DNA from 3 places in the Micromonospora sp. NPDC048843 genome. Region 1 is predicted to be linked to each of the others. Evidence: riboswitches for the same ligand, from Rfam matches in the RefSeq annotation. Region 1 holds a riboswitch; each other region holds the start of a gene.
What was found. Region 1 has a riboswitch for cyclic di-AMP ahead of AB0C20_RS21360 (hypothetical protein). Riboswitches for the same ligand answer to the same signal wherever they lie in the genome.
Positions count from the first base shown of each region.

Region 1 (10,555 bases):
TTGCACGTGCCGGAATCCTGCTGCCGCTCCCATGGGGTGAGGCTGTCAGACCGACCGGTGCGGGGGCGACCCGATTTCCGTCGCGCGGGAACACGATCCCGATTGACGTCGAGAGACCGCACGGCTTAGATGGGCCGACTGAAGATCGACTGACGGGGATCACCACGATGGACACTCGTACCCGCGTCGCCGTGTCGGCGGCGCTCACCCTCGGCCTGCTGACCGGCTGCGGCGACGACGGCCGCGCTCCCGCCGGGCCCGCGGCCGGCAGCCCGGCCCCACAGGCCACTGGCGAGCCCTGGTACGACGAGGTGGCTGCGGCGTCGCCCGGCGGCACCACCGGCGGCACCGGCTCCCCCTGCCCGGTACCGGTGACGTTTCCGCTGGCCGACGGGTGGACGGCGAAGGCGATCGAGCCTCCCAAGGGCGAGCTGGCCGAGCTGGTCGGCGAGGCGCTCACCAAGCGCGGCGGCAGCACCGTGCGTTGCGAGGTGGACGGCCGCTCGGCCGGCGGCGGATTCGTGCGGATCTGGGCGGCGGACTCGCCGACTGTCACGCCGCGCGCCGCGCTGGAGAGTTTCGCAGCCGGGGCCGGCGAGACGGTCGCCGGGCAACAGTTCCGCGACCTGCGCGCCGGCGGCTTCGACGCCACCGAGATGACCTGGCTCGCCACCAACCCGCTGGTCGAGGAGGAGGATGAGTCGCGGAACTGGGCGCTGGCCGTCCAGTCGGCGGGGCAGACGCTGGTCTTCGCTGTCAACGAGGGGCTGATCACCGAACGGACCGACGTGCTGCCGGCGTACCGGCTCGCGGTGCGCGGGCTCGCGAAGGGCGAGTGAGGTGGGCGCTGAGCCGTCCGCTTCCGGTCGGTCAGGTGCCACAGGTCGTCGCGGGCAGACCGGGAACGGCCACCGGGGACCGGCCACCGGGCCGGGCCTTGCCGGCGAGCACGGCGGCGAGGGCGGTCATCGAGGCCCGGCTGGAGGAGTACGTCGCCAGCAGCGTCGGTGACTTCGCGTCGGCCAGCACGTACGGGGTGTCCATGGCGACCGTGACCGCCGCGTCGGGGCTCAGGTCCTTGGCGCCGTCGCCGTAGCCCACCAGGTGCACGATCGTGCCGCCGCTGGGCTTGACCTGCATCCCGGCGGCGGTCAACGCTGCGGTGAGCGTGGCCCGGGTGCCGTCCCGACCGCCGGACGAGGTGACGGTGACCGGCCCGCGTACCGCCTTGCCGCAGGCGCCGCGCAGCACTGTGACGGCGGCGGCGGCCAGCGCGTCGGCCGCCGCCCGGTGCGCCGGGGTGTTGAGCGTTGACATCTGCGCCGCCGGCAGCTCAGCGAGCTGGAACTTCATGGTCAGCACCCGGGTGACCGCCTCGACCAGCCGGGTCCGGGGCAGCGATCCGCCGCGCAGCGCGGCGAGCAGCCCGTCGTACGCCTGACCGACGTTCGGGGTCATCAGGATGAGGTCGTTACCGGCGTTGAGCGCCCGGACCGCCGCCTCGCCGGGAGCCCAGCGCATCGCGGGCGGCATGTTCATCCCGTCGGTGATCACCACGCCCTTGAAGCCGAGTTGGCCGCGCAGGACGTCGGTGAGCAGCTTGTGCGAGAACGTCGCCGGGGTCCCCGGGTCGATCGCTCGCGCGTCCAGGTGACCGGACATCACTGCCATCGCGCCCGCGTCCATCCCGGCGGTGAACGGCGGCCATGCGCCGCTCTGCAACGCCGCGGCGGACTGGGTCAGCACCGGAAGGTCCTGGTGCGAGTCGTCGGCGCTGTGACCATGCCCGGGGAAGTGCTTCAGGGTGGCCGCGACCCCGACCGCCTGGAGGCCACGGACCGCGCCGCCCACCTGCGCCGCGGCCTGCTTCGGGTCGGCGCCGTACGACCGGGAGCCGATCACGGTGCTGCGGGTGGCCAGCACGTCGGCCACCGGGGCGAAGTCGATGTTGATGCCCATCGCGGCCAACTCGGCGCCGGCGGCCCGCCAGGCGGCCTCGGTGAGCTTCGGGTCACCGGCCGCGCCGGCCGCGAGGGCGCTGGGCAGCACTGTGACCCCGTCGGTCACGCGGGTGACGACGCCGTACTCCTGGTCGGTGCCGATGAGCAGCGGCGCCGAGCCGGCGGCGAGCCGACCGGCGGCGGTACGCAGCCCGGCGGTGAGCTCGTGCACCTGCTTGGGGTTGTCGACGTTGGTGGTCTCCTGGTTGCCCTTTGTCGGGTCGTCGGCGCTGAAGCCGACCAGGATCAGGCCACCCAGCCGGTACTTGGCGATCATGTCGGCGGGGGTGTCCACCCCGGCGAGGGCCTGATTACCGGCCGCCGAGCCGGCGGAGACCTTCGTCGCCGAGTCGCCGTAGGCGTACGGCATCAGCACCTGACCGACCAGGTCTTCGTCGGACAGCGTCGCGACCAGCGCGGCGGCGCGGCCGGCGGGGTCGCTGGCCGGCGGCGCGGCCGGGACGCTCGGGCCCGCGGACGTGGCGACCGGGCTGGGCGTCGGCGTGGGGCGCTCCGGGTCACCTGAGCAGCCGGAGACGAGCAGGGCGGTCAGGGCGGCGACAGCGACACTGGCGCGCCACGGGCGATTCGACACGCCGCCCATCCCACCAGCTTCTCCCTTATCGGGGCAACTTGACCTTACCGGTCGTCACCGGTGCGACGGCCCACGGCCAGCGGCCCACCGACCGGGTCAGCCGACCCGAGTGAGCAAGGTCACCGGGGCGCCGTCGCCGGCGTACCGGTAGGGCTCCAGGTCAGCGTCCCACGCCGTGCCGAGCGCCTTGTCGAGGGCGTGCGCCAACGCCTCGGGGGCCCGGGAGGCCGCCATCAGCGCCCGAAGGCGGTCCTCGCCGAGCTGGATGTCGCCGGCCACGCCGACCGTTGCCCGGAACAGGCCACGGGCTGGCACGTACATGAACCGCTCACCGTCGGCACCGGGACTCGGCTCCTCGGTGACCTCGAAACGGATCATGGGCCACTGCCGGAGGGCAACAGCCAGCTCGGCGCCCGTCCCCGGACGACCGGTCCACCCGCACTCGGCCCGGCGTGCGCCGGGGTCGACGGGCTGAGCCGTCCACTGCAGGTTGACCGGCGCGGCTAGGACGCGCGCGATCGCCCACTCGACGTGTGAGCACACGGCGAGCGGGGTCGAATGGACGTATACGACGCCACGCGTTGGCACGGTGACCTCCCGGGAGAGCGAGGTGCGTCTTCCCCTACGACCTCGTCCACCCAGGTGGCTGCTGCAACACATGATGACTCCTGTGACGCGTGGTGCGCCAGGGAATCGGAAAAAACGCCGGCTGGAATAGCCGGACGGGTGGCTGCGGTTACCCCTCAGGACACCGCGACGACCAGCATGATGTCGTGGTCCTGTACAGTTCCACCGGCGGCTTATGCCGCGTTACATCTTCGCGGGCCGAGCGCAGTGTGGCCCGCACACAGCCCCCGGACGTCCAGTCCTCCCGTACGTCTTGCAAGGAGTACCTCCGTGGCGAGCAACACCTCTAAGACCGCGCGCGCGTCCGTCCGGGCCGGCCAGGCTGGCCAGGGTGGCGCCCTCAGCGTGCTGGGCGAGTTCAAGTACCTCATCCCGCTCAACGGCGGCAAGCACGCCTACGTGCGGAACCTGACCAACGGCAAGACCGCGCACCTGCGCACGGACTCCGACGCCTTCGTCGAGGAGATCCGCGTTCTGGCCGCCGCCGGCCACGCCGCCAAGATCCGGGCGGAGATCAACAACCTGGCTGCCACCCACCCGGGTGACGGCTGGGAGGCCACCGAGAAGCGCCTGGTCGCGGCCGGCGTCTTCGAGGGCTGAGCCCTCCCCCACCGCACCAACGAGACCGCCCGCTGGGACTTCCCGGCGGGCGGTCTCGCATGTCCGGCGGCCCGGGTCAGCCTGGATCGAGCAGGGCGACCTCGCCGGTGGCCAGGTCGTAGAGGCCGCCGACCACTGCCACCCGGCCGGCGGCCACCGGCCCGGCCAGCAGATCGTCCTCGCGCAGGGTGCGCACCGTGCGCCGGACGTGCCGGCGGATCGCCAGCGGCTGCACCGCCGGATCGTGCAGCCCCGCCTCGGTGACCGCCGGGGCGATCTCGTCCACCAGGTGCGCCAGCGACCCACCGGGACGCTGCCCGGTGCGCAGCGCTTCCACAGTGGCCTGCACCGCGCCGCACCGCTCGTGGCCGAGGACCATCACCAGCGGTACGCCGAGCTGGCCGACCACGTACTCGATCGAGCCGCAGACCGCGCGATCGAGCACGTGCCCACCGGTACGGATCACGCAGATCGCGCCGAAGGTCTGGTCGAAGATCGCCTCCAGCGGCACCCGGGAGTCGATGCAGCCCAGCACCACCGCGTACGGCTGCTGGTCGCCAGAGGCCGCAGCGGCGGCAGTGACGTCGTGTCCGTGCACCGGCTGGCCGCTGACGAACCGCCGATTCCCGGCGAGCAGGTCGGCCAGCGCGGCGCGGGGCGTGCCGCCGGCCTGCCGCCCCTGCCCCGACGTCGCACCCATGGGCGCTCCCGACGACCCCATGCCGTTCAGCTTGGCCCGCCGCCGTCCGGCACGGGCGAGGTCGGGAATGTTCGCCACGGCGCGATTGGCGTGGTGTCATGGCGGGTAGCCCATGTTACCGCCGGGTATCGGAGGTGCTGGTGGTACTGGGCGGCCCTGGGGAGGTGGCGATGCCGGAGCGGTTCGAGGTCGGCCTGCCGGACGGCGTACGGCTCAACGTCGAGGCGACGGGTCCGACGGACGCCCAGGTCACCGCCATCCTGCTGCACGGCTGGACGCTGGATGGGCGCGCCTGGCACCGGCAGGTCGACGCGCTCACGGCACCGCCGTTCGGCGGTGCGGTGCGGGTGGTCGCCTACGACGCGCGGGGGCACGGCCGGTCCAGTTGCATGGCGCTGCCCACTGCCACAGTGGCCCAGTTGGGTGACGACCTGGCGGCGGTGATCGACGCGGTCGCGCCGACCGGCCCGGTGGTGCTTGTCGGGCACTCGATGGGCGGCATGACGATCATGGAGTACGCCCACCGCCATCCCGCGCACTTCGCCGCCCGTACCGCCGGCCTGGTCTTCGTCTCGACCACCGCCGAGGGGCACACGCACACCGTCTACGGGCTCTCGCCGCGGATCGCCCGGTTGATCCGGTTGGCCGAGACGACCGGCGCCGGCGTGCTGGCCCGGTGTGGCTCGTGGCGCGCGCCCCGGGCACTGCTGAACGCGCTGCAACCGAGCATCCGGTGGATGCTCTTCGGTGACCGCTGCGAGCCGGCCGACATCCGCCTGGTGACGTCGGCGGTGGCTCGGGCCTCGCTGCGCTCGATCGGCGGGTTCCGCGCCTCCATCGGCACCCAGCACCGACTGGACACCCTCGCCGCGTTGGCCCACCTGCCGGCCGCCGCCCTGGTCGGTGACCGCGACCGGCTGACCCCACCACCGTGCGCCGAGTCGATCGCGGCGGCCCTGCCGGCCACCGAGCTGACCGTCTGCCCGGGTGCCGGGCACATGCTGATGATGGAACGTCCGGACGAGGTCAACGCCGCGCTGACCGGCGTCGTGCGGCGGGTGCTCGCCGAATCGCCGCCGGCCCACAGTGGCGCGTCGCCGCCGGCTCACAATGGCGCGACCCCCGCCGGGACGGGTGCCTGAGCACGTTCGCGCACCTCGGGCGCGGCGGGTCGCGCCCAGGGCCGTACTCTTCTCGGTTGGCCCGCGCGGTTCCCGCTGCCTGCCGGCGACCTCTGAAGGAGCGTGCGTTGACCGACCAGACCGGCCTGGAGCAGGAGATCGCCGTCGAGCAACGACACCTCGACCGGGTGTACGCCCGACTGGCCGAGCTGCGGCAGTCGGCCGTCCGCGCCGAGCGTGACGGCTACCGGATGGCCCGGGTGGGCACGCACGGCGCCCTGGTCGAGCGCGACGCGATGGTCTTCCACGCGGCGCAGCGGCGGCACACCCTGGACGCCGAGCACGAGGGGCTGGTCTTCGGCCGGCTGGACCTGCTCGACCGCCAGGTGCTGCACGTCGGGCGACTGGGGATCCGCGACGAGAACGCCGTCACGCTCGTCGTCGACTGGCGCGCGCCGGCCGCGGCCGCCTTCTACCAGGCCACCCCGGCGCAGCCGCTGGACGTGGTGCGGCGCCGCACCATCCAGTCCCGCGCCGAGCGGGTCACCCGGATCGAGGACGACCTGCTGGACCCGACGGCCGCCCCGGAGGGGATGACTGTCGTCGGTGACGGCGCGTTACTGGCCACCCTGTCCAAGGCCACCGGCCGGGGCATGCGCGACATCGTGGCGACCATCCAGCGGGAGCAGGACGAGGCGATCCGCTCCCCCGGCTCCGGCGTGACGATCGTCGCGGGCGGCCCAGGCACCGGCAAGACAGCTGTCGCCCTGCACCGGGCCGCGTTCCTGTTGTACTCCGACCGCAGCCGCTACGCCGGCGGCGGCATCCTGGTGGTCGGCCCGTCGTCGGTCTTCGTCGAGTACATCGGTTCCGTGCTGCCGTCGCTCGGTGAGGACACCGCGACCCTGCACTCGCTGGGCACCCTCTTCCCGGGGATGACCGCCACCCGCCCCGACCCGCCCGAGGTGGCGGCGGTGAAGGGCTCGCTGCGGATGCGCCGGGTGCTGGAGCGGGCGGCCCGCGACGCGGTGCCGGGCGGCCCGGGTGAGCTGCGGCTGCTCTACCGCGGCACGCTGCTGCGGCTGGACCGGGCCGCGCTGGACCGGATCCGGGACCGCGCGCTGCAACGCGGCGCACGACGCAACGAGGTGCGCCGGACCGGTTTCGACGGGGTGTTCGCCGCGCTCTGGGCGCAGGCCCGTGAGCTGAGCAGCGGTCGGCTTCCGGAACAACCGGCGTTCGAGGCGGAGATCGCCGAGCGGTCGGAGTTCCGGGAGTTCCTCAAGGCATGGTGGCCTCGGCTGCACCCCCGGCACGTGCTCGGCTGGCTGGCGCAGCCGGACCGGCTGCGCCGGTACGCCGGGGGGATCCTCTCCTCGGCGGAGATCCGGCTGCTCAGCGCCGCGTACCGGAGTCTGGACTCGGCCGGGCTGACCATCGCCGACGTGGCACTGCTGGACGAGTTGGACGCGCTGCTCGGTAAGCCCGCACAGCCGGCCCGCGCGCGACGCGATCCGTTCCAGCTCGCCGGCGGCGTCCGTGAGCTGAGCACCCTCGGTGAACGGCAGCGGGCGGCCCGCGCGGCGGCCCGGGAGCGTCCGGAGGACTACCGGGACTACGCGCACGTGGTCGTGGACGAGGCGCAGGACGTCTCGCCGATGCAGTGGCGGATGATCGGTCGTCGCGGCCGGCTTGCCTCCTGGACGGTGGTGGGCGACCCCGCGCAGACCGCGTGGACCGGCGACCCCGACGAACTGGACCGGGCCCGGGACCAGGCGCTGGGCCGGCGCAAGCGACACGACTTCACGCTCACCACCAACTACCGCAACTCGGCGGAGATCTTCGCGGTGGCGGCGGCGGAGATCCGTCGGCTCTACCCGGACCTGCCGCTGCCGACCGCCGTCCGCTCGACCGGGGTGGAGCCGGTGGAGCTGGTGGTGCCCGCGACGGAGTTGGAGACCGCGACGGTGGAGGCTGCCGCCGGCCTGCTGGCCGAGGTGGAGGGCACGGTCGGGGTGATCACGCCGGTCCCCCGCCGGGACGAGGTCGCCGGGTGGCTCGGCGCGCTCGGCGCGCCGAGGTTGCAGGTGGTGACCAGCCTGGAGGCCAAGGGCATGGAGTACGACGGGGTGGTGCTGGTCGCCCCGAGCGAGATCCGGGCGGATCCGGGTGCCGGCGTGCGCACCCTGTACGTGGCGCTCTCCCGGGCCACCCAGCGGCTCACCACCATCGACCCGACCGGCTGACGTGTGCGGACTGCCGCCAGCGGAAGGCCCTGCCCGTACACTTGCACACATAGCGATGTGAGCATACATTTGACCGGGTCCCGACCAGCGGCGGAAGGTGGTTCTCGTGGGCGCAGGTCATGACCACCACCATGGGTCCGTCGCCAATGCCGCACACCAGCACCGAGGTCGACTCTGGGCGGCGTTCGGGTTGCTCGCCACCCTGATGGTGGTCGAGGCGGTGGCCGCCCTGCACACCGGCTCGCTCGCCCTGCTCTCCGACGCCGGGCACATGTTCACCGACGTGCTCGGCATCGGGATGGCGCTCGCCGCCATCACGGCGACCCGGCGGGCCACCGGCGACCCGCAGCGCACCTTCGGGCTCTACCGGCTCGAGGTGCTCGCCGCGCTGGCCAACGCCGTCCTGCTCTCCGGCGTCGCGATCTACGTGGTGATCGAGGCGATCCGCCGCTTCGGCGACCCGCACCAGGTCATCGCCGGCCCGATGCTCGCGGTGGCAGTGCTCGGCCTGCTCGCGAACATCGCCGCCTTCGCGCTCCTGCGCGCCGGAGCCCGGGAGAGCATCAACCTCCAGGGCGCCTACCTGGAGGTGCTCGGTGACCTACTCGGCTCGGTCGGCGTCATCGGCGCGGCGCTACTCATCACCGTCACCGACTGGTGGTGGGCCGACCCCCTGGTCGCGGTCGCCATCGGCGTGTTCATCCTGCCCCGCACCTGGCGGCTGGCCCGCGCCGCCATCCGCATCCTGGTGCAGGCCGCCCCGGAGCACCTCCAGGTGACCGCGGTGCACGACCGGCTCGCCGCCGTCCCCGGTGTCGTCGAGGTGCACGACCTGCACGTCTGGACGCTCACCTCGGGCATGGAGGTGGCCTCCGCTCACCTGACCATGGCACCCGGCGCGGAGGTCGGCGCGGTGCTCACCGCGGCCCGTACGGCCCTGCACGACGACTTCCGCATCGAGCACGCGACGTTGCAGATCGAGCCCGGCGCCGCTTCTGGAGCCTGTGGCTCCATCGAATGGTGACGGCGCCGTAATTTTCCGTGGCGACGCACGCACCGTCCGTCACATCGGCTGCAGCGGCCCCACCCGCACCGGTAGGCTCGGTCCCGGCCTCCACAAGGCGGCGCCCTCCCGGCGCCGGTGGCGGTCGCCGCCTAATCGCCCAACTGGGCGAACCGGGGAACCATGTTCCTGGGGTGCATCCGCGTCAGCGGTAGGGATCTTCCGTCCCGAACCCGTCAGCTAACCCGGTCGGCGGCTGACGGAAGGACATGCGCAGTGGCACCAGCACGACCACCCGCCGCCCGACTGGCGGCCCTGATCGTCGCGATGTTCGCCCTCGGCGTCGCGCTTCCGGCCGGCACCGCCTCGGCCGCTCCCCCGACCGGCCTGCGGGCCGCCGCACCCGACTCCGACGAGGAGGGCGGCACCCCGGCGTTGCGGGCCCAACTCGAGGCGGCCAGCAAGGGCTACCTGGACGCGAAGCGCGCCCTGGACACCTCGGTGCAACGGCAGAAGCAACTCGCCACCCAGCTGACGACCATCGAGGGTGAGATCGACCAGCGCAACGGCAAGGTCGGCGAGATCGCCGAGGTGGCCTACCGCACCGGTCGGCTCGGTGCGATGTCGGCGCTGCTCAACAGCAACACTCCGGAAGGCTTCATGGACCGGGCAGCCGCGCTGGACGCGGTGGCGGCCAACGAGGACCGGGTGCTGCGCGACCTGCTGAACAGCAAGGACAAGGCCAACCGCACCCGGGTCGCCCTGGACGGTGAGATCAACGAACAGCGCAAGCAGGTCGCGGTCATGGCCAAGCGCAAGGAGCAGGCCGAACGGGCCCTGACAGTGGCCACGACACCCAAACCGCAGACCACAGCCGACGCCGGCTCCAACCGGGGCACCTCCAGCGCCAACGCGAAGGCCGCACCGCGCAACTCCGACGGCTCCTGGCCCTCCGAGTCGTGCAGCGTCAACGACCCCACGCCGGCCAACGGCTGCATCACCCCACGCACCCTGCACGCGCTCAACCAGGCCAAGGCCGCCGGATTCACCCGCTACGTCTCGTGCCACCGCCCCAGCGGCTCCGGCGAACACCCGAAGGGCCGGGCCTGCGACTTCGCGGCGCAGAAGGGCGGCTTCGGCGGGAACGCCACAGGCGGCGACAAGACGTACGGCAACAACCTGGCCGCGTACTTCATCCGCAACGCGGACCGGCTCGCCGTGCTCTACGTGATCTGGTACAGGCAGATCTGGCTGCCCAGCAGCGGGTGGAAGTCGTACAGCGGGGCGCACGGCACCCCGTCGACCGACCACACCAACCACGTACACCTGTCGGTCTACTGACCCACGCGTCGTGATGCCTGTGAGTCGTGTGCTGGCTCGCAGGCATCACGTGTGTCCGGGGCCGGGCTACGTCGCCGGGCGTACCCCTGATGTCGTCGCTCGTCGGACGACCCGGCAGCGGTCGGCGGGCAGCATCGCGGTATGCCTCGGATCCGACCCACCACCCGCAAGGCGCTGCTCACCCTGCACCTCGTCACCTCGCTCGGCTGGCTCGGCGCCGACCTGGTGCTGCTCACCCTCGGCATCGCCGTCCAGCGGGGCGCCGACCCGGCGGTGGTCTATCCGGTCACGGCCCTGGTCGGCACTGTGCTGTTCGCGCCGC
Region 1 covers NZ_JBEZGJ010000092.1:14,271-24,825, forward strand. Annotated here, with positions in the region: gene AB0C20_RS21315 (hypothetical protein) at 1-33, opposite strand, end outside; gene AB0C20_RS21320 (lipoprotein) at 168-839, shown strand; gene AB0C20_RS21325 (glycoside hydrolase family 3 N-terminal domain-containing protein) at 871-2,604, opposite strand; gene AB0C20_RS21330 (DUF3145 domain-containing protein) at 2,692-3,183, opposite strand; gene AB0C20_RS21335 (hypothetical protein) at 3,493-3,822, shown strand; gene AB0C20_RS21340 (carbonic anhydrase) at 3,899-4,522, opposite strand; gene AB0C20_RS21345 (alpha/beta hydrolase) at 4,693-5,664, shown strand; gene AB0C20_RS21350 (AAA family ATPase) at 5,772-7,889, shown strand; gene AB0C20_RS21355 (cation diffusion facilitator family transporter) at 7,996-8,913, shown strand; cyclic di-AMP (ydaO/yuaA leader) riboswitch at 9,032-9,163, shown strand; gene AB0C20_RS21360 (hypothetical protein) at 9,220-10,233, shown strand; gene AB0C20_RS21365 (hypothetical protein) at 10,375-10,555, shown strand, end outside.

Region 2 (10,555 bases), on a different contig from region 1:
CACGAGCCAGCGCCCGCCCGCCCGGCCGGCGGAAAGCCGGCTTGACCAGGCCAGATGCGTCGAGACGAGGTGCGGGATGAGTCATACCGGGAGCTCCGGAGGTCAGCCGAGTCCGCAGCGGACCACCGACCGAGCCACCGCGCTCAGCGAGCCGACCCGGGCGTACGCCGAGCTGGTCGCCGGCAACCGGCGCTTCGTCGATGGCGCCCCACGCCACCCCAACCAGGATGCCGGGCACCGGGCCGCCGTGGCCGACGGGCAACACCCGTTCGCGGTGATCGTCGGCTGTTCCGACTCGCGGCTCGCTGCCGAGATCATCTTCGACCGGGGTCTGGGCGACCTGTTCGTGGTTCGCACCGCCGGGCACACCGCCGGCCCCGAGGTGCTCGGCAGCGTCGAGTACGCGGTGACAGTGCTCGGCACCCCGCTGGTGGTGGTGCTTGGCCACGACTCGTGCGGTGCGGTGCAGGCCGCCCGGGAGTCCGCCGCGACCGGAACCGCGCCGAGCGGTCATCTGCGCGCTGTGGTCGACGCCGTGCTGCCCAGCCTGCGCCGCGCCGAGGCCGAGGGCGTGGACGACATCGACGGCATCGTCGACATCCACATCGCCCAGACCGTCGAGACGTTGCTCGGGCAGTCTCCCGTGCTGGCCGACGAGGTGGCGCGGGGGCGGTGCGCGGTGGTGGGGGTGTCCTACCGGCTGGCCGCCGGAGCGGTGCGCCCGGTGGCCGCCGTGCCAGCCGGCTTCGCGACGTTGGCGACAGCGGCCGGATCGCCCGAGTCGACCGACCCGGCCGCGCCTGCCACAGTCTGACGCGACGAGGGCCGCCCCGCGTCACGCGGAACGGCCCTCGACGGGAATCGTGCGGGTCAGAGCAGCGACATGTGGACGTGGTCGGTGTGGTTCGACGGCCCGCTGTACGAACTCCAGCCGGTGGCCGGGAACCAGATCTGCCGGTTCCAGATCACGTAGTAGATGCCGAGCCGGTCGGCGTTACGGATGAGGAACGCGGCGACGTTGTTGCCGTACGTCCGGGTGTCGTTGTTGTGCCACGGGGAGAACCCGCTCTTCTGCAGCGACCAGTCGCAGGCGCGGCCCTTCGGGTGCTCCCACGGCCCACCGGGGCGGTAGCAGCCGACGAACCGGTTGAAGCCGGCCGCCTTGACCTCCTTGTACGCGTGCAGCGTGCGCGGCGTGACGCAGCCGGACGTGGTGGGGTCCTTCTCGCTGCACGACTGCGGCTTCCAGTCACCGTCGGCCGTGCGACCCGGGCCGATCTTCGCGACCTTGGAGGTGGCGTCCACCAGGCCGCCGGTGAAGCCCTTCCCGCCCACGAGGGAGAGCGCCTTGTCGGCCTCGCTCTTGCGCTTCGCCATCAGGGCCGTCTGCTTCTGCTGCTCCCGAACCTCGGTGTCGAGGGCCAGCTTGGCCTGCTCGGCGCGGGCCTTCACCTCGTTGACCTCGGAGAGCTTCTTCTCGTTGACCATGTTCATCTCGTCGAGCAGCCCGGCGCGCTGGACGAACGAGTCGGGAGCGTCGCTCTCCAGCAGCATCGCGACCGCGCCGATCCGGCCGGTCCGGTACGCCTGGGCGGCGATCTGCCCGACCTGCGGGGCCAACGCGTCCAGGTCGGCCTTGGCCCGGTTGACCTCCGCGGCCAACTCGCCCTGCCGCTTCTTGGATTTGTCCAGCTTGGACTTTGCGGCGGAGTAGTCGCGGTTGGCCTGCTCGATGACGTCGTTGAGCAGCTTGGGCTCGCCGTCCTCCTCGTGCCCGGACGGTGTGGGGTTCGTCGGGGCGGCGTGCGCCGGCAGCGGCCCGGCGAGCACTGTCAGTGCGGCGATCACGGCCACCACGGGTGTCAACCAGCGGCGTAGGGGTGCCGTCACAATGTTCCCTTCCGTCGACCGCCGACCGGGTTAGCTGACGGGTTCGGGGCGGAAGTGGCCCCTACCGCTGACGCGGATTCACCCCAGGTACCTGGGTCCCCGGCTCGCCGGTTGGCGATTGGGCGGTGGCACCGCAGGCGCCGCTTCGCGCCTTCATCGGTGACCGGCAGCGAGGTTACCCGAGAGTCGACCGGCTGAGCTACGCCTGGATGCCGACCAAAAGCGTCATTTCGCCATTGCGTTGAGTGACCAGTGACGCGGTTCTCAGGGTGGATGCCCGATCTGGTCACGCTGAGGAGTGTCACCATGCCGTATCAGTGCTCCTGTTCGACTCCGGCCACCGGTCGGTGGCCTCGGATGGGGGTGCGGTCCGCGTCCGGTCCGGCTCGTCGGAGCCGGCCGTTCGCGGTGAGCTGAGTGCGGCCAGAGCCTCGCTGCGGTCCGGCTGGGGCCGGGGCGCGGGAGCGCCGGTGGACGGCGTGGCACCGCCGCGCCCGGCGGCGGTCACCACCGCTGCCAGCCCGGTGGTCAACGGCACGGCGGCGATCAGACCGAGGGTGGCGACCGCGCTGCGGACGATCTCCTGCGCGAGGAACTCACTGGTGAGGATCTGCCCGATCGGCCGCGAGTCGGCGGTCAGCAGGAGCAGCAGCGGCAGTGACGCGCCCGCGTACGCCAGCACGATGGTGTTGACAGTGGAGGCGATGTGCGCGCGGCCGACCCGGGTGGCGGCACGGTACAGCTGCAACCGGGACAGCCCGGGGTTGGCGTTCGCCAGTTCGGTGACGGTGGCTGCCTGAGTGACAGTCACGTCGTCGAGCACGCCGAGTGATCCGATGATGATCCCGGCGAGCAGCAGACCGTGCAGGTCCACGTCGCCCTGGAACATCGACAGGGTGGTGGCGTCCTCGCTGCCGAAGCCGGTGAGGTGGGTCGCGGCCGTGGCGATGGTGGCGAGCACGCCGGTCAGCACCAGGCTGCCCAGTGTGCCGAGCACCGCTACCGAGGTCTGTGCGGTGACCCCGTGGGTCAGATAGAGCACCACGAACATGATCAGGGCCGCGCCGACCACCGCCACCAGCAGCGGTGACCTGCCCGCGCTGATGCCCGGCAGCACGAAGGTGAGCAGGATGGCGAAGCTGGCGGCCAGCCCGGCGAGCGCGGCCAGACCTCGCCACCGGCCGAACGCGACGATCGCGGCCGCGAAGACCACCGCCAGCCACACCATCGGGGTGCCGCGTTGGTGCTCGGCGATGTTCCAGTTGCTGACGGCGGGATCGATCGGATCGGCCAGCTCGACCAGGACGACCTCGTCGCCGACCTCGACCCGGGGCGCGCCCGGCCCGTCCGGCACCGGTGTCCGTACCTGCTGGCCGGCGGTCGGCCCGTCGTCCACCCGGACGTCGACAGTGCCGCACCGCCCGTCGCCGACCCTTGGTGTGCCCTCCGGAACCGACGGCGCCGGCGGGCACGGCTCGCTCACCACCCGGGTGACAGTCCCGGGGTAGCGCGGCACGTCCGCACCACCATCGGTCTGTGGTGACCCGCCGCGAGGCCAGAGCAGCACCGCGGCCAGCACTGTGGCGACGAAGAGAGGTACCACAGTCACGACGAGTATCCGTCGCACCCGTGGTGGGGCGGACGGAGCGGGGTGAGTGTGGTCGGCGGCCAAGGCGAGACTCCCAACGATCCGGTGCGGGATACGGGTCAGCGGGCCGGGCGGTTCACCGTTGCGGTGGAAACGCGGCGGACGGCGGGGCGGATCGCTGCCTGGCGACCGCTTGATCACAGACGGTCAGTGCTCGGCCCGGTCGGCCGGGGGCGACGCCACGACGTGGCGGCGCCGGTGCCCGACTGTGCGGCGGCATACGGAGAGCCATCGTGGGAGATGCTAGCCAGCCCTCCTGGGGGTTGCAGGTCGTGGCGGAGTGTCGGGCGGCCGAACCGCTCGCGTGGCGGTCTCCGGGGCGGCATGTTGGAGCCATGCCCGCTCCGTCACCGCCCGACCCCGATCGCCAGCGACGCGCCGGACCCATGCCGCACGAGAAACACGCCGGGCACGCCGCGCACGACAAGCACGCCGGGCACGATCCGGCGATGTTCCGCCGCCGGTTCTGGGTCTGCCTGGTGTTGACCATCCCGGTGGTGCTGACGAGTCGTCTCGTGTCGGATCAGCTGGGCCTGTCCGGGAACGACGTCCCCGGTCGGGCCTGGGTGGGGCCGGTGCTCGGCTCGGTGGTGTTCTGGTGGGGCGGTTGGCCGTTCCTGGTTGGTGCGGTTCGGGAGGTGCGGGACCGGGCGCCCGGGATGATGCTGCTGGTCGCGATGGCGATCACCGTCGCGTACGCCGCGTCGCTGGCGACCAGCGTCGGCGCCTTCGACCTGGACTTCTGGTGGGAGTTGGCCGCGCTGGTCACCATCATGCTGCTCGGGCACTGGCAGGAGATGAAGGCCATCGGGCAGGCCCGGGGAGCGCTGGCGGCGCTGGCCGCGCTGTTGCCGGACGACGCCGAACGGGTGGCGGCGGACGGGCGGGTCGAGGAGGTGCCGGTGACCGGTCTGCGGATCGGCGACGTGGTGCTGGTCCGGCCGGGGGGTCGGGTGCCGGCGGACGGCAGGGTCGTCGAGGGCCGCGCCGAGCTGGACGAGTCGATGATCACCGGGGAGTCACGGCCGGTCGCCCGGTCGACGGGCGACCGGGTGGTGGCCGGCACCGTCGCCACCGACTCGGCGATCCGGGTGCGCGTCGAGGCGTTGGGTGAGCAGACCGCCCTCGCTGGCATCCAGCGCATGGTCGCGCAGGCCCAGGCTTCCGGTGGGCGAGCCCAACTGTTGGCCGATCGGTTCGCGGCCGCGCTGTTCTACCTGGCCACCGGCACCGCCGTGCTGACGGTGCTGGTCTGGACCGCGCTCGGTCAGCCGGACGAGGCGGTGGTCCGTGCGGTCACCGTCCTGGTGATCGCCTGCCCGCACGCGCTGGGTCTCGCCATCCCGTTGGTCGTCGCGCTCTCCACGGCGCTCGCCGCTCGGTCCGGGATTCTGGTCAAGGACCGGTTGGCCCTGGAGCGGATGCGGACTGTCGGCGCGGTGCTCTTCGACAAGACCGGCACGCTGACCCGGGGCGAGCACGGGGTGACCGATCTGGTGACGGCGTCCGGCGTCGAGCGGGACGAGCTGCTGCGGATCACGGCCGGTGTCGAGTCGGAGAGCGAACATCCGTTGGCCCGGGCGATAGTGGCGGCGGCAGGCCGGGCCGGCCCGGCCCGGGCGGCCGGGTTCCGGTCGTTGCCGGGCCGCGGTGTGCAGGCGACGATCGACGGTACGGAGTATGCGGTGGGCGGGCCGGCGCTGCTGCGCGAGCTGGGCCTTTCGGTCCCGGCGGAGCTGGAGGCGGCGACCGGGCGGTGGTCGGCGCGGGGTGCCGCGGTGTTGCACCTGGTGCGGCTACCGGACGCCGTGCTCGGTGCGTTCGCGTTGACCGACGAGGTGCGTCCGGAGGCCCGGCGTGCCGTCGACGAGCTGCGAGCCGAGGGTGTCCGCACCATCGCCATGATCACTGGTGACGCTCGGTCGGTGGCCGAGGCGGTCGCGGCCGACCTCGGCTTCCGACCTGGCGTCGACGAGGTCTTCGCCGAGGTGCTGCCGGCGGAGAAGGACGATCGGGTGGCCGAGCTGCAGCGGCGGGGGTTGGTGGTGGCGATGGTCGGTGACGGGGTGAACGACGCTCCGGCGCTGGCCCGGGCGGACGTGGGCATCGCGATCGGCGCGGGCACGGATGTGGCAATCGAGTCCGCCGGTGTGGTGTTGGCATCCTCGGACCCGCGTGGGGTGGCGGCCGTGGTCCGGCTGTCCCGGGCGTCGTACCGGAAGATGCGACAGAACCTGGCCTGGGCGGCCGGCTACAACGTGGTGGCGCTGCCGCTGGCCGCCGGGGTGCTGGCCTGGGCCGGCGTGGCGTTGAGCCCGGCGCTGGCCGCGGTGCTGATGTCGGCGTCCACCATCGTGGTGGCGCTCAACGCGCAGTTGCTGCGCCGGGTCCGTCTCGACCCCGCGCCGGACTGAGCGCTGTCAGCCGCGCTTCATCAGCCGGCCGACCGCCGCCATCATCTCGGTGGCCATCTCGTCGGCCCGGCCCTCGGCGGCGCCCTCGTGCATGCAGTGCCGGGCGTGCCCGTCGAGCAGCCCGAGGGCCACCTTGTCGAGGGCGGCCTGGATGGCGGAGATCTGGGTGAGCACGTCGATGCAGTAGCGGTCGTCGTCGACCATCTTCTCGATGCCCCGGACCTGCCCCTCGACGCGGCGGAGCCGCGCGAGCAGCTGATCCTTGCTGGCGGTGTATCCGCGGATCGGGGTGGGTGCCGTCATGTCGACAACGATAGCGTACCCCCAGGGGGTATGGTACGGTCGGTTCTGTTGAGATACCCCCACCGGGTACCGGTACCCCGAAGGAGACGAACGATGGTCGACACGACGTACCAGGTGCAGGGCATGACCTGCGGGCACTGTGTCAGCGCGGTCAGCGCCGAGGTCGGTGCCATCGCGGGCGTGCGTGACGTCAAGGTCGACCTCGAGGCCGGCCGCGTCACCGTCAGCAGCGATCAGCCGCTGGACACCGCGACTGTTCGAGCCGCAGTCGACGAGGCCGGCTACGACCTCGTCGACGCGTGATCGGCGGGCCGGCGTGCGCACCGTGACGAGACTGGCCGGGTTCGCCGTCGGCCTGGCGGCGATCTTCGGCACGACGTACGGGATCGGCCGGGTGGTCGACCGCGCCCCGGTGGTCGAGGGCCGGCACGACGGCGATGCCGCTCCTGCGACGGGCGAGCGGGGCGGGACGGCCGACCGGCTCCCCGGCGGGCTGCTCGTCTCCGAACGCGGCTACACCCTCGAACCGGTCGACGCCCCGGCCGACGAGTTCGCCTTCCGGATCGCCGGCCCGGACGGCCGCCCGGTCACCCGGTACGACGTGGCGCACGACAAGCAGATGCACCTGATCGTCGCCCGTCGGGACCTCTCCGGCTTCCGTCACGTCCACCCCGAGCTGGCCCCGGACGGCACCTGGCGGGTCGACACCCCGCTGGCCGGCCCCGGGCAGTGGCGGGCGTTCGCGGACTTCGCCCCGACCGGGGGTGAGCCGCTGACCCTCGGCGTGGACGTGACAGTCCCCGGCGAGTTGACCGAACGGCCGCTGCCCGCCCCGGCGACCAGCACCACAGTCGACGGCTACACGGTCACACTGACCGGCACGCCGCAGCCCGGCCGCACGTCGCCGCTGACACTGACCGTCAGCCGGGACGGGCAGCCGGTCACCGACCTGGAGCCCTACCTGGGCGCGTACGGGCACCTCGTGGCACTACGTCGGGGTGATCTGGCGTACCTGCACGTGCACCCGGACGGGACGCCAGGCGATGGGCGCACCCGGCCCGGTCCGGCCGTCACCTTCCTCGCGGAGGTGCCCTCGGCCGGCAGCTACCGGCTCTACCTCGACTTCCAACACGGCGGGCGGGTGCACACCGCCGAGTTCACAGTGGTGACCGGCGGTGCCCCGACCGGAGCAGCAGCCCCCACCCCGAGCGGGCCCGCACCGACCGGCGGGGCCGACCACGGCACCCCCGGGCACGGACACAACTGACGGGACCAGACGATGACCACCACCAGCAGACCGCTGCCCGAGGCGCCGAACCGGATCGAACTGGCTATCGGCGGGATGACCTGCGCCGCGTGCGCCGCCCGGATCGAGAAGAAGCTCAACCGGATGGACGGTGTGAGCGCCACCGTCAACTACGCCACCGAGAAGGCGACCGTCCGGTACGCCGACGGCGTCACGCCTGACGACCTGATCGGGACGGTGCAGAAGACCGGTTACACGGCGGCGCTGCCGGCCCCGCCCAGCGCCGAACCCCCGGTGGACCCGCTGCGGGGGCCGCGTACCCGGCTCTGGGTGTCGGTGGCCCTGAGCGTGCCGGTGGTCCTGCTGGCCATGGTCCCGGCCTGGCAGTTCGACTACTGGCAGTGGTTGTCGCTGACCCTGGCCGCCCCGGTGGTGGTCTGGGGTGGGCTGCCGTTCCACCGGGCCGCCTGGACCAACCTGCGGCACGGCGCGGCCACCATGGACACCCTGGTGTCGCTCGGCACCCTGGCCGCGTTCGGCTGGTCGCTCTGGGCGCTCTTCCTCGGTGACGCGGGGATGCCCGGCATGACGCACCCGTTCCGCTTCGACATCACCCGGACCGACGGCGCCGGCAACATCTACCTGGAGGCGGCCGCCGGGGTCACAGTGTTCATCCTGGCCGGCCGCTACTTCGAGGCCCGGTCCAAGCGGACCGCCGGCGCCGCCCTACGCGCCCTGCTCGACCTCGGCGCCAAGGACGTGACGGTGCTGCGTGACGGCGTGGAGACCCTGATCCCCGTGGACCGGCTCGCCGTCGGTGACCGGTTCGTGGTCCGCCCCGGGGAGAAGATCGCCACCGACGGGGTGGTGGACGAGGGCACCTCCGCTGTCGACGCCAGCATGCTCACCGGTGAGTCGGTGCCGGTCGAGGTCGCTCCGGGTGACGGCGTGGTCGGCGCCACGATCAACGCGGGTGGGCGGCTGATCGTCACTGCCACCCGGGTCGGCACTGACACCCAGCTCGCCCGGATGGCCGACCTGGTGGAGCAGGCGCAGAGCGGCAAGGCGGCAGTGCAGCGGTTGGCGGACCGGATCTCCGGGGTCTTCGTGCCGATCGTCATCACCCTCGCCGTCGGCACGCTCGGCTGGTGGCTCGGCACCGGGGCCGGCCCGACCGCCGCGTTCACCGCCGCCGTGGCCGTGCTGATCATCGCCTGTCCGTGCGCGCTCGGCCTGGCCACCCCGACCGCGCTGCTGGTCGGCACCGGTCGGGGCGCCCAGCTCGGCGTGCTGATCAAGGGCCCGGAGGTGCTGGAGTCGACCCGCCGGGTGGACACCGTGGTGCTCGACAAGACCGGCACCGTGACGACCGGCCGGATGACGGTGGTGGACGTGGTGCCGGCGAGCGGTGTGGACCGGGCCGAGCTGCTTCGGCTCGCCGGGGCGGTGGAGGCCGCCTCCGAGCACCCGATCGCCCGTGCCGTAGCCGCCGCTGCCAGCGACGCGGGCGCGCTGCTCCCGGTGACCGCCTTCGGCAACCTCGAAGGGCTCGGGGTGACCGGCACTGTCGACGGGCGGGCCGTGCTGGTAGGCCGGGTCCGGCTGCTGCGCGAGCACGAGTTCGACGTACCGCCGGAGGTCGAGTGGGCAGTGCGCGACGCCGAGGCGGCCGGTCGTACGGCGATCGTCGCCGGTTGGGACGGGCGGGCCCGGGGCGTGCTCGCTGTCTCCGACGTGGTCCGGCCGACCAGCCGGGCGGCGGTGGCTCGGCTGCGCGGGCTGGGGCTGACCCCGGTCCTGCTGACCGGGGACAACACCACAGTGGCGCACGCGGTCGCCGCCGAGGTGGGCGTCGACGAGGTGATCGCCGAGGTGCTGCCTGCCGGGAAGGTCGACGTGATCAAGCGGCTCCAGGCCGAGGGACGGTCGGTGGCGATGGTGGGTGACGGGGTCAACGACGCCCCGGCGCTGGCCCAGGCCGACCTGGGCCTGGCCATGGGCACCGGCACCGACGTGGCGATGGAGGCGGCCGACCTCACCCTCGTCCGGGGCGACCTGGACGCCGCGGTGGACGCCATCCGGTTGTCCCGGCGCACGCTCGGCATCATCCGGGGCAACCTGTTCTGGGCGTTCGGCTACAACGTGGCGGCCCTGCCGTTGGCCGCCGCCGGGCTGCTCAACCCGATGATCGCCGGCGCCACGATGGCGCTGTCCTCGGTCTTCGTGGTGGCCAACAGCCTGCGCCTGCGTCGCTTTCGCCCGGCCGCCGCCGATCTGTGACGGGGGTAATGGTTGGACCGGCGACGGCGGGGGTACCTCTGTCGTTGTAGCGACGCTTGCAATGGAGGTTGGCAATGGGATTCGACGACAAGATCAACAACGCCGCCGAGGACGCGACCGGCAAGCTGAAGGAAGGCGCCGGTCGGGCCACCGACAATGAGCAGCTGGAGGCGGAGGGTCGCGCTGACCAGTCCACCGCCAAGCTCAAGCAGGCGGGCGAGAAGATCAAGGACGCCTTCAAGAGCTGACGTACGACGTAACCCGCACGCCGGGCCGGTGATCATCACCGGCCCGGCGTGCTGTGTGTCCGGCCTCTTTCGCCGACCCTGAGATCCCCCTGATTCCGCTTTCGTCCCGCACCGCAGCTCGCCGGCACCTGCTAGCTTTCCTTGGCATGTGCAAGGGCTCGTTATGAGCACCGCCTCACCGCCGACCGGCGACGACCTGGTCCGTGTGCTGGCCACCCTGGCCAACCCGCACCGGCTGCGGGTCGTCGCCGCACTGGCCCGTGAGCGTGCGTACGTCAGCGGGCTGGCCCGGCAACTGGGCATCAGCCGGGCGCTGTTGCAGGTCCACCTACGGAAGCTGGCGGCGGCCGGGCTGGTCACCGCCCGCCTGGAGTTGTCGGAGGACGGGAAGGCCATGAACTACTACGAGGTGGAGCCGTTCGTGCTCACACTCACCCCCGCGATCATCGCGGCCGCCGTCGAGACGCTGACAGTGCCCGACTCGGGCGAGCAGCCGGGAGCACAGCGATGAGCGAGCACGACTGGA
Region 2 covers NZ_JBEZGJ010000005.1:74,095-84,649, reverse strand. Annotated here, with positions in the region: gene AB0C20_RS02575 (carbonic anhydrase) at 77-814, shown strand; gene AB0C20_RS02570 (hypothetical protein) at 871-1,890, opposite strand; cyclic di-AMP (ydaO/yuaA leader) riboswitch at 1,895-2,025, opposite strand; gene AB0C20_RS02565 (YibE/F family protein) at 2,192-3,562, opposite strand; gene AB0C20_RS02560 (heavy metal translocating P-type ATPase) at 3,925-5,952, shown strand; gene AB0C20_RS02555 (metal-sensitive transcriptional regulator) at 5,959-6,255, opposite strand; gene AB0C20_RS02550 (copper ion binding protein) at 6,349-6,558, shown strand; gene AB0C20_RS02545 (hypothetical protein) at 6,572-7,522, shown strand; gene AB0C20_RS02540 (heavy metal translocating P-type ATPase) at 7,535-9,781, shown strand; gene AB0C20_RS02535 (CsbD family protein) at 9,856-10,029, shown strand; gene AB0C20_RS02530 (helix-turn-helix domain-containing protein) at 10,193-10,540, shown strand; gene AB0C20_RS02525 (hypothetical protein) at 10,537-10,555, shown strand, end outside.
Region 2: another riboswitch for cyclic di-AMP. It lies ahead of AB0C20_RS02570 (hypothetical protein); the one in region 1 lies ahead of AB0C20_RS21360 (hypothetical protein).

Region 3 (10,555 bases), on a different contig from region 1:
GATGCGCCGGCTCGCGCCGCGCCGCGCGGCCCGTCCGGCGCCCGTCCCCCGACAACGCGCCGCAGGTGACGACGACGCACGGGAACCCGGAAGCAGCGCCCGCGGCGAGGTCGACGGACCTGCCGACGAGGTCGGCCAAGCCGGCGGTCGATCAACGTACGTCGACCTGCGCTGACAACGTCCACCCTGGTCAACGGGGTCGGCGCGGCGTGATCCGACACGCCCGTGGCCGGTGCGCCCGGGTCTGCGCGACGGTACCGTTGGGACGTGCTTCCGGTCGCGTTCACCTGTCCGCTGTGGTGGGTGGCGCGCTGGGCGACTCGGGTGCTGACCAGCCTCGCCGTCGTCGCGGCCCTGGCGCTCGGCGCAGGCCCGACCACGGCCGTCACGCCAACACCCGGCCCGGTGCCGACGTCGAGCGCGGTGCCGGCCTCGGTCGCCGCCGGGTCGCTGGCGGCCTCGTACCGGCACTGCGGTGCGCCCACTGTGGCCCGCCCGGCCCCGGCGATACCGCCGGAGGCCGCCGAGGAGCCGGTCCCGACCTGGTCGGTCGACACGCCGGTGGCGCTCCCCGGTGATCAGGGCACCATCGCGGCCGGCGTGCTGCCGGTCCGCGCGGCCGAATCTGACCGGCTGCCCCTCGTCGACGGTACGAGCGGTCGGGCTTCCCGGGCCCCACCCGGACGCTGAGCCACCGGGACGACCGTCCCGTCACCGCGCACCCTGTCGACCCACCCGCTCCCTGACCCGCCGACCCGTGGCCCACAGCGGCCCGCTGATCGGCGCGGCTCCCCATCGCACTGCTCTCTCCCCGAGGTGCCGACCATGGAGACCGTCGTCTTCTACCAGTTCGTGACCGAGATGCCGCGGGCCGCCGCCATCTGGTCGACGCTGTTCCTGCTGACCCTGGGCCTGCTCACCGTGCTGGCCGCCCGCCCCGAACGGGACCGGCCCACTGACGACCCGCTCCCGGCCGGGCCCACGCCTCGGGAGGTGGCCGCCGCCGAGGCCGTCGACCTGCGTCGCTACGCCGAGGAGGTGGCCGTCGCCGCGGCCGGCGCGGCCACCACCGCCCAGCGGCGGCGCGCCGCCTGGCTGACCGCTCAGGAGCAACTGGAGCAGGCCTGGACCGGGTACGACGAGGCGGACACCGCCGCGCGTCGCTTCGCCGACGCCGGGGCACTGCCCACCCCGCAGACCCCGCACACCCCCGCCGAGTACGCCGCTCGGGAACGCTATCTGCACCGGGCGGCGATGGCGGCGTACTGGCGAGGCGACCTGACAATGGCGCAGCTCGGCGACGTGTTCGGGCACCGGCGTGGCTGGGATCCCCGGCGACACCCGGTCGAGCAGGAGGTGCTGATCAGCCGGGTGGTCCGGGATGCGCGGCTGGCCGACTACCAGGTGGCCGCCGACGGCGAGCGGGCCGCCTGGCGCGACGCGGAGTTGGCCGCACAGTCCGCTCGTGCCCTCGCCGAGGAGGCGTACGCGGCGGCGGCCCGGCTACGCCCGACCCTGGTCCCCGCGCGCCGCACGGTGGCCGGGGCGCTGCGTCCCGTGGCACTGTGGCGCCCGGCCCGGGTGGGTTGAGCCCAATCCGTGATGTGAGGCCGCTCACCCAATCACGAAAGCGGACGTCCGACGCAGTCGGCGGGATTGTTCCCGCGATTGTGGGCGCGTTCTTTACGGCCTGTCCGGTTGTCGCCCGGAGGTGTCGCCGTAACCCGTTGTCCCATCGAGTCACATCAGCGGCAATACGCGCAGAAATTGTCGCGCCAATTGGGGTTTACGCAGGTGAACCTGGCTTGGCAGGGCGTTGAGACGCCAGTAGTGTCGTCCCGTCCGGTGCGGTAACCGATCGCAAGACGCGACGCCGCATCGACCCGCTTAATCGTGATCAACGAACCGGGGACCCACCAGTAAGTCCGGGGTGAATCCGCGAGCCACGGCCCGCGGTAGGGCGTCTTCCCGCCCGAATCCGTCAGCTAACCCGGTAGGCGGTGTCGGAAGGAGTCCCATCCTCGTGCAGCACCTTTCCACCCCTCGGTTGTTCCCTCGCCTCCACGGCGCGGCGGTGCACCCGCTCACTCGTCCAGTGACGGTGAGCTGACCCCCGGGTCATCGCCTTCCCCGCCCGGCCGCGCCGGGCGTTCCCCTGAGCGGTTCACCATCTGCGGACCACGGTCCGTGCGCTGGCGCCTGCCCGGATACCGGTCCGGCCCCGGTGTGCCGCTCTCCCCCCGATCCGTGGAGGACCCCGTGAAGCACACCCTGCAGCGTCAGCTCCGCCGCCTCGCCACCGAGCGCCCGTACCAGATCGTCGCCGCCTCCGCCGCGGCCCTCGCGATCGCCACCACCACCGGCGCCCTGCTCACCACTGCCGACGACGCCCCGGCCGGCCAGCGCACCGCGACCACTGTCGCCGAGATGCGCAGCGACGTCGCCGCCTCCCGCGGCGAGGCTCGGGACGCGTCCCCCTCGGCCAGCGCCGCGCCGACCACTGCCGCCCCGGCCACCACCGCCGCGTCGCCCGCCGCCAAGGCCAGCAGCAACCCGGACCTGACCCGGAAGCCGGAGCGGCCGAAGCCGCCCGCGACCAAGGTGCTCGACTACGACTACGAGGCGCAGAACACCTACTACAACTGCGGCCCGGCGGCCACCCGGAACGCGCTCAGCGCCGCCGGCATCGACCGCACCCAGGAGGAGCTCGGCGCCGAGCTGGGCACCACCGAGATGGGCACCAACTCGGCCGAGGACACCACCCGGGTGCTCAACGCCGAGGTGAAGGGCTCCCCGTACCGGACCCGGATGTTCCCCGGCGCGCCCAGCCCGGCCCAGATGGACCGGCTGCAGGCCGACGTGGTGAAGGCCATCACCGACGGTCGGGGCGTGGTGGCGAACGTCGTCGGGGACGCCACCGACACCGACGGCAGCTGGCACTCCTACGGCGGTGGGCACTACATCGCCGTCGTGGGCTACAAGGACAACGGTCGCACCGTGCGGATCGCCGACTCGGCGAACCCGGCCGACCCGTCGTACTGGATCACCACGATCGACCTGGCCAACTGGATCACCAGCCGGGGCTACTCCGCCTGACCCGGGCACGTTGACCGCCGCGGGCGCCGTCCTCCACAAGGGGCCGGCGCCCGCGGCGTTTGTCCGCGCGGTCCGTCATGGACGACTCTCGTACCGGGCCGTGAACCGTGGGAGACTGCGGCCGTGGTGGAGAAAACGGGTGGTCACGCCGGTCGTAGGCCGGTCCTGCTGCTGCTGCACGGCATGGGAGCGACCGGGGACGTGTGGTTGCCCTGGGCCCCGTACCTCGATCAGCACTGGCCCGGGCGGTGGCTGGCACCGGACCTCGCCGGCCACGGCTGGGCGTCGCCGCTGCCGTCGTACTCCTTCCCGGGTTTCGCCCAGCAGATCGCGCAGGCCCTCGCTCCCGACGACCGGCTGGTAGTGCTCGGGCACTCGCTGGGTGGGGTGGTCGGCCTGGTGCTCGCCGCCCGCGACGCGGGAACGCCGGTGGACGCTGTCGTCGGGCTGGGCATCAAGGCAATCTGGTCACCCGCTGAGCTGGCCCGCGCCGCCGAGGTCGCCGCCCGACCGGTGAGCTGGTTCGCCAGCCGCGCCGAGGCGGCGCGCCGCTACCTGCGGGTCTCCGGGCTGGCCGGCCTGGTCTCGCCGGACGACCCGGTGGTGGACGCCGGGCTGCGCCAGGTCGACGGCCGGTGGCGTCTCGCCATGGACCCGACCGCCTTCGCCGTCGGCGAGCCCGACCTGGCCGCGATGCTGGCGGCGACCGACGTGCCGGTGGTGCTGGCGCGCGGGGAGAACGATCCGATGGTCACCGACGAACAGCTCAAGGAGTACGGCGTGCCGGTGGCCACGCTGCCGGGTCTCGGGCACAACGCGCACGTGGAGGACCCGGCGGCGGTGCTGGCGCTGCTCCACCCGTACCGCTGAGCGGCTACGCCGTTGTGGACGCGGTCAGTGTCTCGGCCGGTGCCAGCTCGCGGCGGGCGGCGGTCAGGAACGCCTCGGCGTACGCCTCGGCCGGGAAGTCACCGAGGTAACGGCGGCGGGTGGCCCAGCGGGCCTCGGCCAGCGGGTCGGTGTCCAGCAGGGCGGTCAGCACCTCGTCCACGTTGGACATGTCCCGGCGCAGCACGTAACCCGACCCGGCCAACGGGAAGCGCTCCACGAACCGGTCGCCCTCGTCGCCCATGTCGGTGACCGCGTACGGCTTGCCGGAGTAGAGGAAGTCCGAGATCACGCCGGACACGTCGGAGACCAGTGCGTCGGCGGAGTTGACGCACTCGGTCAGGCTCAGCTCCCGAGCCGCCGCGCCGACCACGTGCTGGCGGCCGGTGCGGGCCCGGTCGGCGACGAGCAACTCGGTCAGGCGGCCCAGTTGGCGGGCCGATGCCGGGTTCTGCGTGGTGTACGGGTGGGCTCGCAGGATCACCCTCGCGCCGCGCTCCAACAGTCGGCGCAGCAGGCTTTCGGCCACCGGCAGCGAGCAGTAGTCGGCGTCGGCGTGGTGCCCGGTCCAGGTCGGCGTGTAGAGCACCGTCGGGTGCGCCAACCCTCGTGCGGGCTCCGGGCGTACCTCGATCGACTCGACCTGTGGGCGACCCACCACCACGAACTTGTCCGCCGGGATCTGCACGCCGGCGCGTGCGTACCTGTCGATCGCCGCCTGCCCGGCCACGAAGATCCGGTCGAAGATCCCCGACACCGGGTTGGCGCTCGGCGCCTTGTCGCTGTCGCCGTGGTGCAACTGGATGTGGGTGAGCTGGGTGAAGCGGACGCAGTGGCTGTTCTTCGCACCGTGGTTGACGTAGAACGCCGCCCGCAGGCTCGGCACCAACGCCTCGTCCATCGCCCCCAGGGTGGGGCAGTAGACGACCGGCGCGTCGGTGGCCGCCGCGATCGGGGCCAGGAACTCCGGCTCACGCAGCACGACCAGGAACGGCCGGCCGATCCGTTCCAGGTACGGCAGCCACATGGTGACCTGGTATTCCGAGCCGGGAGGCGCGGAGAAGTAGAGCAGGAACTCCGGCTGGTGCCGGCGCAGCGCGGCGGCCACCGACCCGCCACCGGCGCGCGGCCGGAACCGTCGCCGGGCCAGGTCCAGCGCGACCGCACCGGCGCCCGCGCCGACCAGCAGGCTGGCGGCCAGCGCCACACCGGCCGGCAGGGCCAGCGCGGCGGCGAGCGCCAGGGCGGCGAGCAGCCCGAGCAGTGCCGTGCCGAGCCGGTCGGCGATCAGCGGCGTCCAGGCGCGTACCGGAAGATTGGCCGCCCGGATCTCCAGACCGCCGGCGGTGCGCAGCGGCCCCACCAGCAGCACCAGCCCCAGCAGGACCAGCCCGGTGGCGACCAGCGCGAGGTTGAGCCCGTCGTCCAGCCGCCGGGAGTAACCGACCAGGATCGCCGCGGCGATCAACCCGGTCTCCGCCACCAGGTCGGCGCTGGGCCGGATCCGCTGCTCAGCGGCCGAGGCGGCCAGCGCGGCGACGGCCAACGCCAGCCCCCAGCCGGTCGCGCCGGTCAGCGCCAGCACGACGAAGGCCAGCACGGCCAACCCGGTGGTCAGGCACCGGGCGGCCAGCTTTCGGACCAGGTCGCCGCGCATGTCGCTCCGTTCGTGGTTCCGCAGCCGTCGGCGTCAGTTGGCGGACGTCGCGCCGGCCGGTGCCTCGACCCGACCCGCCCCGGACTGCGCCGGCACGCTCGGCGTGGGCCCGTCACCGGGTGCCCGGCGTACGTCGATCACCTGACCGGTCAGGTCGGAGATCAGCACGTCCAGCGACGACTGGGCGACGGCCTCCGCGGCGAGCAGGGTGTGCTCCGGCTCCTCGCCGAAGGCCCGCGTCCGCATCGGGGTGGCGGTGCGCTCCGGGTTGATGCAGTTGACGCGCACGCCCACGTCGGCCCACTCGTCGGCGAGCGCCTGGGTGAGGTTGACCAGGGCGGCCTTGGTGGCCGAGTAGAGCGCGTAGCGGGCCCGGCCCCGGGTGTAGGAGCTGGAGGTGTAGAGCAGCAACTGACCCTTGGTCTGCTGGAGGTACGGGAGGGCCTGGCGGGCGATGGTCACCGGGCCGACGAAGTTGACCTGGAGCAGCCGGTCCATGGTCTCCTCGTCCATCTCGGCGAGGGCGCCCTTCTCCAGGATGCCGGCGGTCACCACCACGTGGTCGATCCGGCCGGTGGCCTCGAAGGCGGTCGTCAGCGCGGCCTCGACGTCAGCGGCCCGCTCCACGTGGGTGCCGGTGCTGGAACGGCTGAACGGGAAGACCTGGGCGCCGTAGCGGCGGGCCAGCTCGGTCAACTCGTGGCCGATGCCGTAGCTGCCGCCGAACACCACGATGGTCCGACCGGTCAGCTCCTCGCTGTAGCTGCGGTGGTCGGTCAGTCGGGGGGCCTGCGCGGCGGCGAGCTGGAAGAGCTTGTCCGCCAGGTGCACGTCGACCGGGTGGGTGACCTTGATGTTCTCGTCCGAACCGTCGATCACCTTGATCGGGGTGCCGGGAAGGTAGCGCAGCACCACGCCACAGTCGTCGGTGGCGGCGAAGTCCGGGTCGTCCTCGGCGATCTGGTACGCCGCCCGGATCGTGGGGGAGCGGAACGCCTGCGGGGTCTGACCACGGCGCAGCCGAGAGCGCACCGGGATGTCGGTGATGCAGTCGTTGTCGTCGACCTGGATGATCGTGTCCGCGGAGGGGATGGCCACGTCCACGGCGTCGTAGCTCCAGAGCGCGTTGACGCACTCGCGCACGATCCGGCCGCTGAGCAGCGGGCGTACCGCGTCGTGGAAGAGGATGTTGCAGTCTTCCGGGCCGACCGCGTCCAGGGCGATCCGGGTGGTGGCGTTGCGGGTGTCACCGCCCTCGATCACCTTGGTGACCTTGCGCAGGCCGGCCTTCTCGACGATCTGCTGGGCGTCCTCGACGTGGCCGGTGGCCATCAGCACGATGATCTCGTCGATCTCCGGTGCCGCCTCGAAGACCGCCAGGGTGTGCTCGATGATCGGCTTACCGGCGATCTTCAGCAGCTGCTTCGGGATGCCGAGGCCCAGTCGGGTCCCGGTGCCGCCGGCCAGAACCACCGCCACTGTCCGCGAGGGCCGCCACGGCGTCGGGGTCTCCGCTTCGGCGTCCGGGCCAGGGGTCTGGTCCTGCGTCATTGCCGGATCCTCACTCTCAGGGATGCGTTAACGGAAGGTTCCGCCCGAGCGGCGACGGAATGAACCTTAACGCGCGGACCGCGTCGCCCCAACGCGGGCGACGCGGTCCTCAGGTGCATGTCGGTGCCGGACGTTCGCCGGAACTCTACTTGCTGTTCGCGTACGCCTCGTACGCCCGGATGACCTCGTCGGTGGGGCCGTCCATCCGGATGACGCCCGATTCCAGCCAGATCGTCCGTTCGCAGGTGTCCCGTACGGAGGAGAGCTGGTGGCTGACCAGGAACACCGTCCCCGCGCCCTCCCGCAGCTCCCGCACCCGCTGCTCGCTGCGCTTGCGGAAGCCCTTGTCGCCGGTGGCGAGCGCCTCGTCGATGAGCAGCACGTCGTGCTTCTTGGCGGCGGCGATGGAGAACCGGAGCCGGGCCGCCATGCCCGACGAGTACGTCCGCATCGGCAGGCTGGCGAAGTCACCCCGCTCGTTGATGCCGGAGAAGTCGATGATCCCCGCGGCCTGCTTGGCCACGTCGTCGGGGTGCATGCCCATGGCCAGGCACCCGAGGACGACGTTGCGCTCCCCGGAGAGGTCGTTGAGCAGGGCGGCGTTGACGCCCAGCAGCGACGGCTGCCCCTGGGTGTGGATGGCGCCCCGGTTCACCGGCAGCAGACCGGCGATGGCCCGCAGGATGGTGGACTTGCCGGACCCGTTGCTGCCGATCAGCCCGATCGCCTCGCCCCGGTACGCGGTGAACGAGATGCCCTTGACCGCGTGCACCTCCCGGACGTTCGGCGCGTGGGTGCGCTTGACCAGCCGGCGCAGCGCGGCCACCGGCGTGGTGCCACCGGCGGCACCCTGGTGCACCCGGTAGATGATGTGCGCGTCGTCCACGACCACTGTCGGGATGCGCTCCTGGGTTCGGGTCATCGTCGCGCTCGCCTCGGTGGGGGCGTCGAAGTGATCAACCACGGCCGTACTCCTGTTCGCCGCGCCAGAAGTAGATGAAACCGCCGATGCCGGCGACCAGCGCCCAACCGGCGCCGACCAGCCAGAGCTGGGCCAGCGACTCGTTGAGCAGCGGCGCCTCCTCGAGCAGCGAGTACCGTGCCAGCTCGATGTAGACCAGCAGCGGGTTGTACTGCACAAGTGTCGTCGCCCAGCCGGGCAGCCGGTCGAAGAGGCTCACGCTGTAGAGGACGCCGGAGCCGTACATCCAGGTCCGCATGATGAACGGCATGACCTGCTTCAGGTCGCTCGACTTGGCGCCCAGTCGGGCCACCAGCAGCACCACTCCGGCGTTGAACACCGCCTGCAGCAGCAACGCCGGCACCAGCAGCAACCACTCCCAGGTGAGTGGCTCGCCGGTGACCAGCACGATGCCGACCAGCACCACCATCGAGGCCAGCAGTTGCTGGAACTGGGTGATCGTGGTGGACAGCGGCAGGCTGGCCCGGGGGAAGTGCAGCGCCCGGATCAGCCCCAGGTTGCTGCTGATCGACTGGGTGCCGGCCAGGACCGCGCTCTGGGTGAAGTTGAAGATGAACAACCCGGTGGTCAGGTAGGCGATGAAGTTCGGGATGCTGTTCTGTGCGAGCACCACCCCGAAGATCAGGTAGTAGACCGCCGCGTTGGTCAGCGGGGTGAGCACCTGCCAGAGCTGACCCAGCTTGGCGTTGCTGTACGAGGCGACGAGCTTGGCGTTGGCGTACGCGGCGATGAAGTGCCGGTAGGCCCAGAGTCGGCGGCTGTACTCGACGAGGCTGGGTCGCTCACCGGCGACCCGTAGCCCGTGCCGAGCGGCCAGCTGCGCCTGGGTCAGGCCCGTGTCGGGGTCGACCAGCGCGGTGGTGGCCATGGAAATGGCGCTCCGATCTTTCGTGCAGACGGGGGTTGCTCGCGACGATCGAATCCTAGTGGGAAATATGCGCGGGGCGCCGCCTCGTCGCTGCGAGGACAGTAGTCCGAAACACGTCGGGACGCAACCGTACCGTCGTTGCGCTACGCTGTCCGGCGTGACCTGCGATAAGAGCCCTCGATGACCACCGAAAAGAGGCGGGCACCGGCCGGCGCGGCGGTGCTGCGCGACGAGATCACCACGGCCATCCGCCGGGCGCTGATGCAGGAGCTCGCCGCTGTCGGCTACGGCCGGCTCTCCATCGAGGCGGTGGCCCGGCGGGCCGGCGTCAGCAAGACGGCAATCTACCGACGGTGGAGCTCGAAGCTCGACCTGGTGCTGGAGGTCGTCGCCGCTGCGGCACACGGCAAGCTCCCCGCACTGGACACCGGCACGCTGCGCGGTGACCTCGCGCTGCTGTTCCAGGCGGTGGCGCACGCGCTGCGCCACCCACTGGCGTCGCAGATCATTCCGGATCTCCTGGCCGAGGCCGCCCGCAACCCCAGCATCGACGCGACGCTGCGTCAGGTGCTGCACGCCAGGCAGCAGGAGATCGGCGGTCACCTGGTCACCCGGGCCGTGCAACGTGGCGAACTGCCCGCCGACACGGAGCTGGACGCCGCCGTCGACCTCATCGTGGGGCCGCTCTACTGGCGGCTCGCCATCGCCCGTCTCCCACTCACCGACGGCTACCTCGACCGTCTGGTCGAGTCCGTCGTCGCCGGGATGGGCGCGAACAGGGCCCTGTCGGCCCCGCGAGCGGCTCCGATCTGAGGCTGACCGGGCCCGCGACACCCGCCGAACGGGGGCCCGGAACCCCGGTTCGCCTCCGCTAGGCTGCCCCCTTGACACCCGGCTGTCACCGAGCCGACACCCGCTTTTCGCCCCCTCATCCGCCGCCGGACGACAAGGACGACCCGTGACGAAAGTCGAAGACGCTGTCGTGGCGCCAGCGCCAGCCGACCGAGAGAACGCCCCGACTGCGGACGCCGCAGCGGAGGGCGCCAGCCGATCCGGGCGCGGCCTGAATCTGATCGGGCGACTCAACGCCGGTGTGGCCGCCGCACCCGTGCTGTTCACCGACGCGGCGGTGGTCGCTTTCGCCCTCTGGACTCTGCTCTACCACCTCAACCTCGGCCTCGACCTGCGTCCCTCTGTTGTCTTCCTCGGCTGGGTGGCCCTGCTGCCGATCGTGGCGTACGTGTCCCGGAAGCTCCGGCGGCGTGACACGAGAGGCCGACTCACAGACGACGAGCCGGCGGACACGCCGGCCGAGGCGCCCGCCAACCGGGTAGCGCTGCTGCGCCGGTACGCCCTGCCCATCGGCAGCGCGCTGGGTGCGGCGCTGTTCGCGGCCCTCGGCACCGGCATGGTGACCTGGTGGTTGGCGGCCGTGCTCGGCCTGGTCTCGGTCATCTCGGCGTGGCTGGCCGTGCCCCGTCGCGGTGGGCCGACCGACGCGGGTGCCGCTCCG
Region 3 covers NZ_JBEZGJ010000146.1:3,809-14,363, forward strand. Annotated here, with positions in the region: gene AB0C20_RS27345 (acyltransferase) at 1-175, shown strand, start outside; gene AB0C20_RS27350 (hypothetical protein) at 268-690, shown strand; gene AB0C20_RS27355 (hypothetical protein) at 826-1,590, shown strand; cyclic di-AMP (ydaO/yuaA leader) riboswitch at 1,875-2,015, shown strand; gene AB0C20_RS27360 (C39 family peptidase) at 2,248-3,096, shown strand; gene AB0C20_RS27365 (alpha/beta fold hydrolase) at 3,220-3,966, shown strand; gene AB0C20_RS27370 (CDP-glycerol glycerophosphotransferase family protein) at 3,971-5,641, opposite strand; gene AB0C20_RS27375 (bifunctional cytidylyltransferase/SDR family oxidoreductase) at 5,675-7,192, opposite strand; gene AB0C20_RS27380 (ABC transporter ATP-binding protein) at 7,338-8,114, opposite strand; gene AB0C20_RS27385 (ABC transporter permease) at 8,149-9,042, opposite strand; gene AB0C20_RS27390 (TetR/AcrR family transcriptional regulator) at 9,223-9,855, shown strand; gene AB0C20_RS27395 (DUF6077 domain-containing protein) at 10,001-10,555, shown strand, end outside.
Region 3: another riboswitch for cyclic di-AMP. It lies ahead of AB0C20_RS27360 (C39 family peptidase); the one in region 1 lies ahead of AB0C20_RS21360 (hypothetical protein).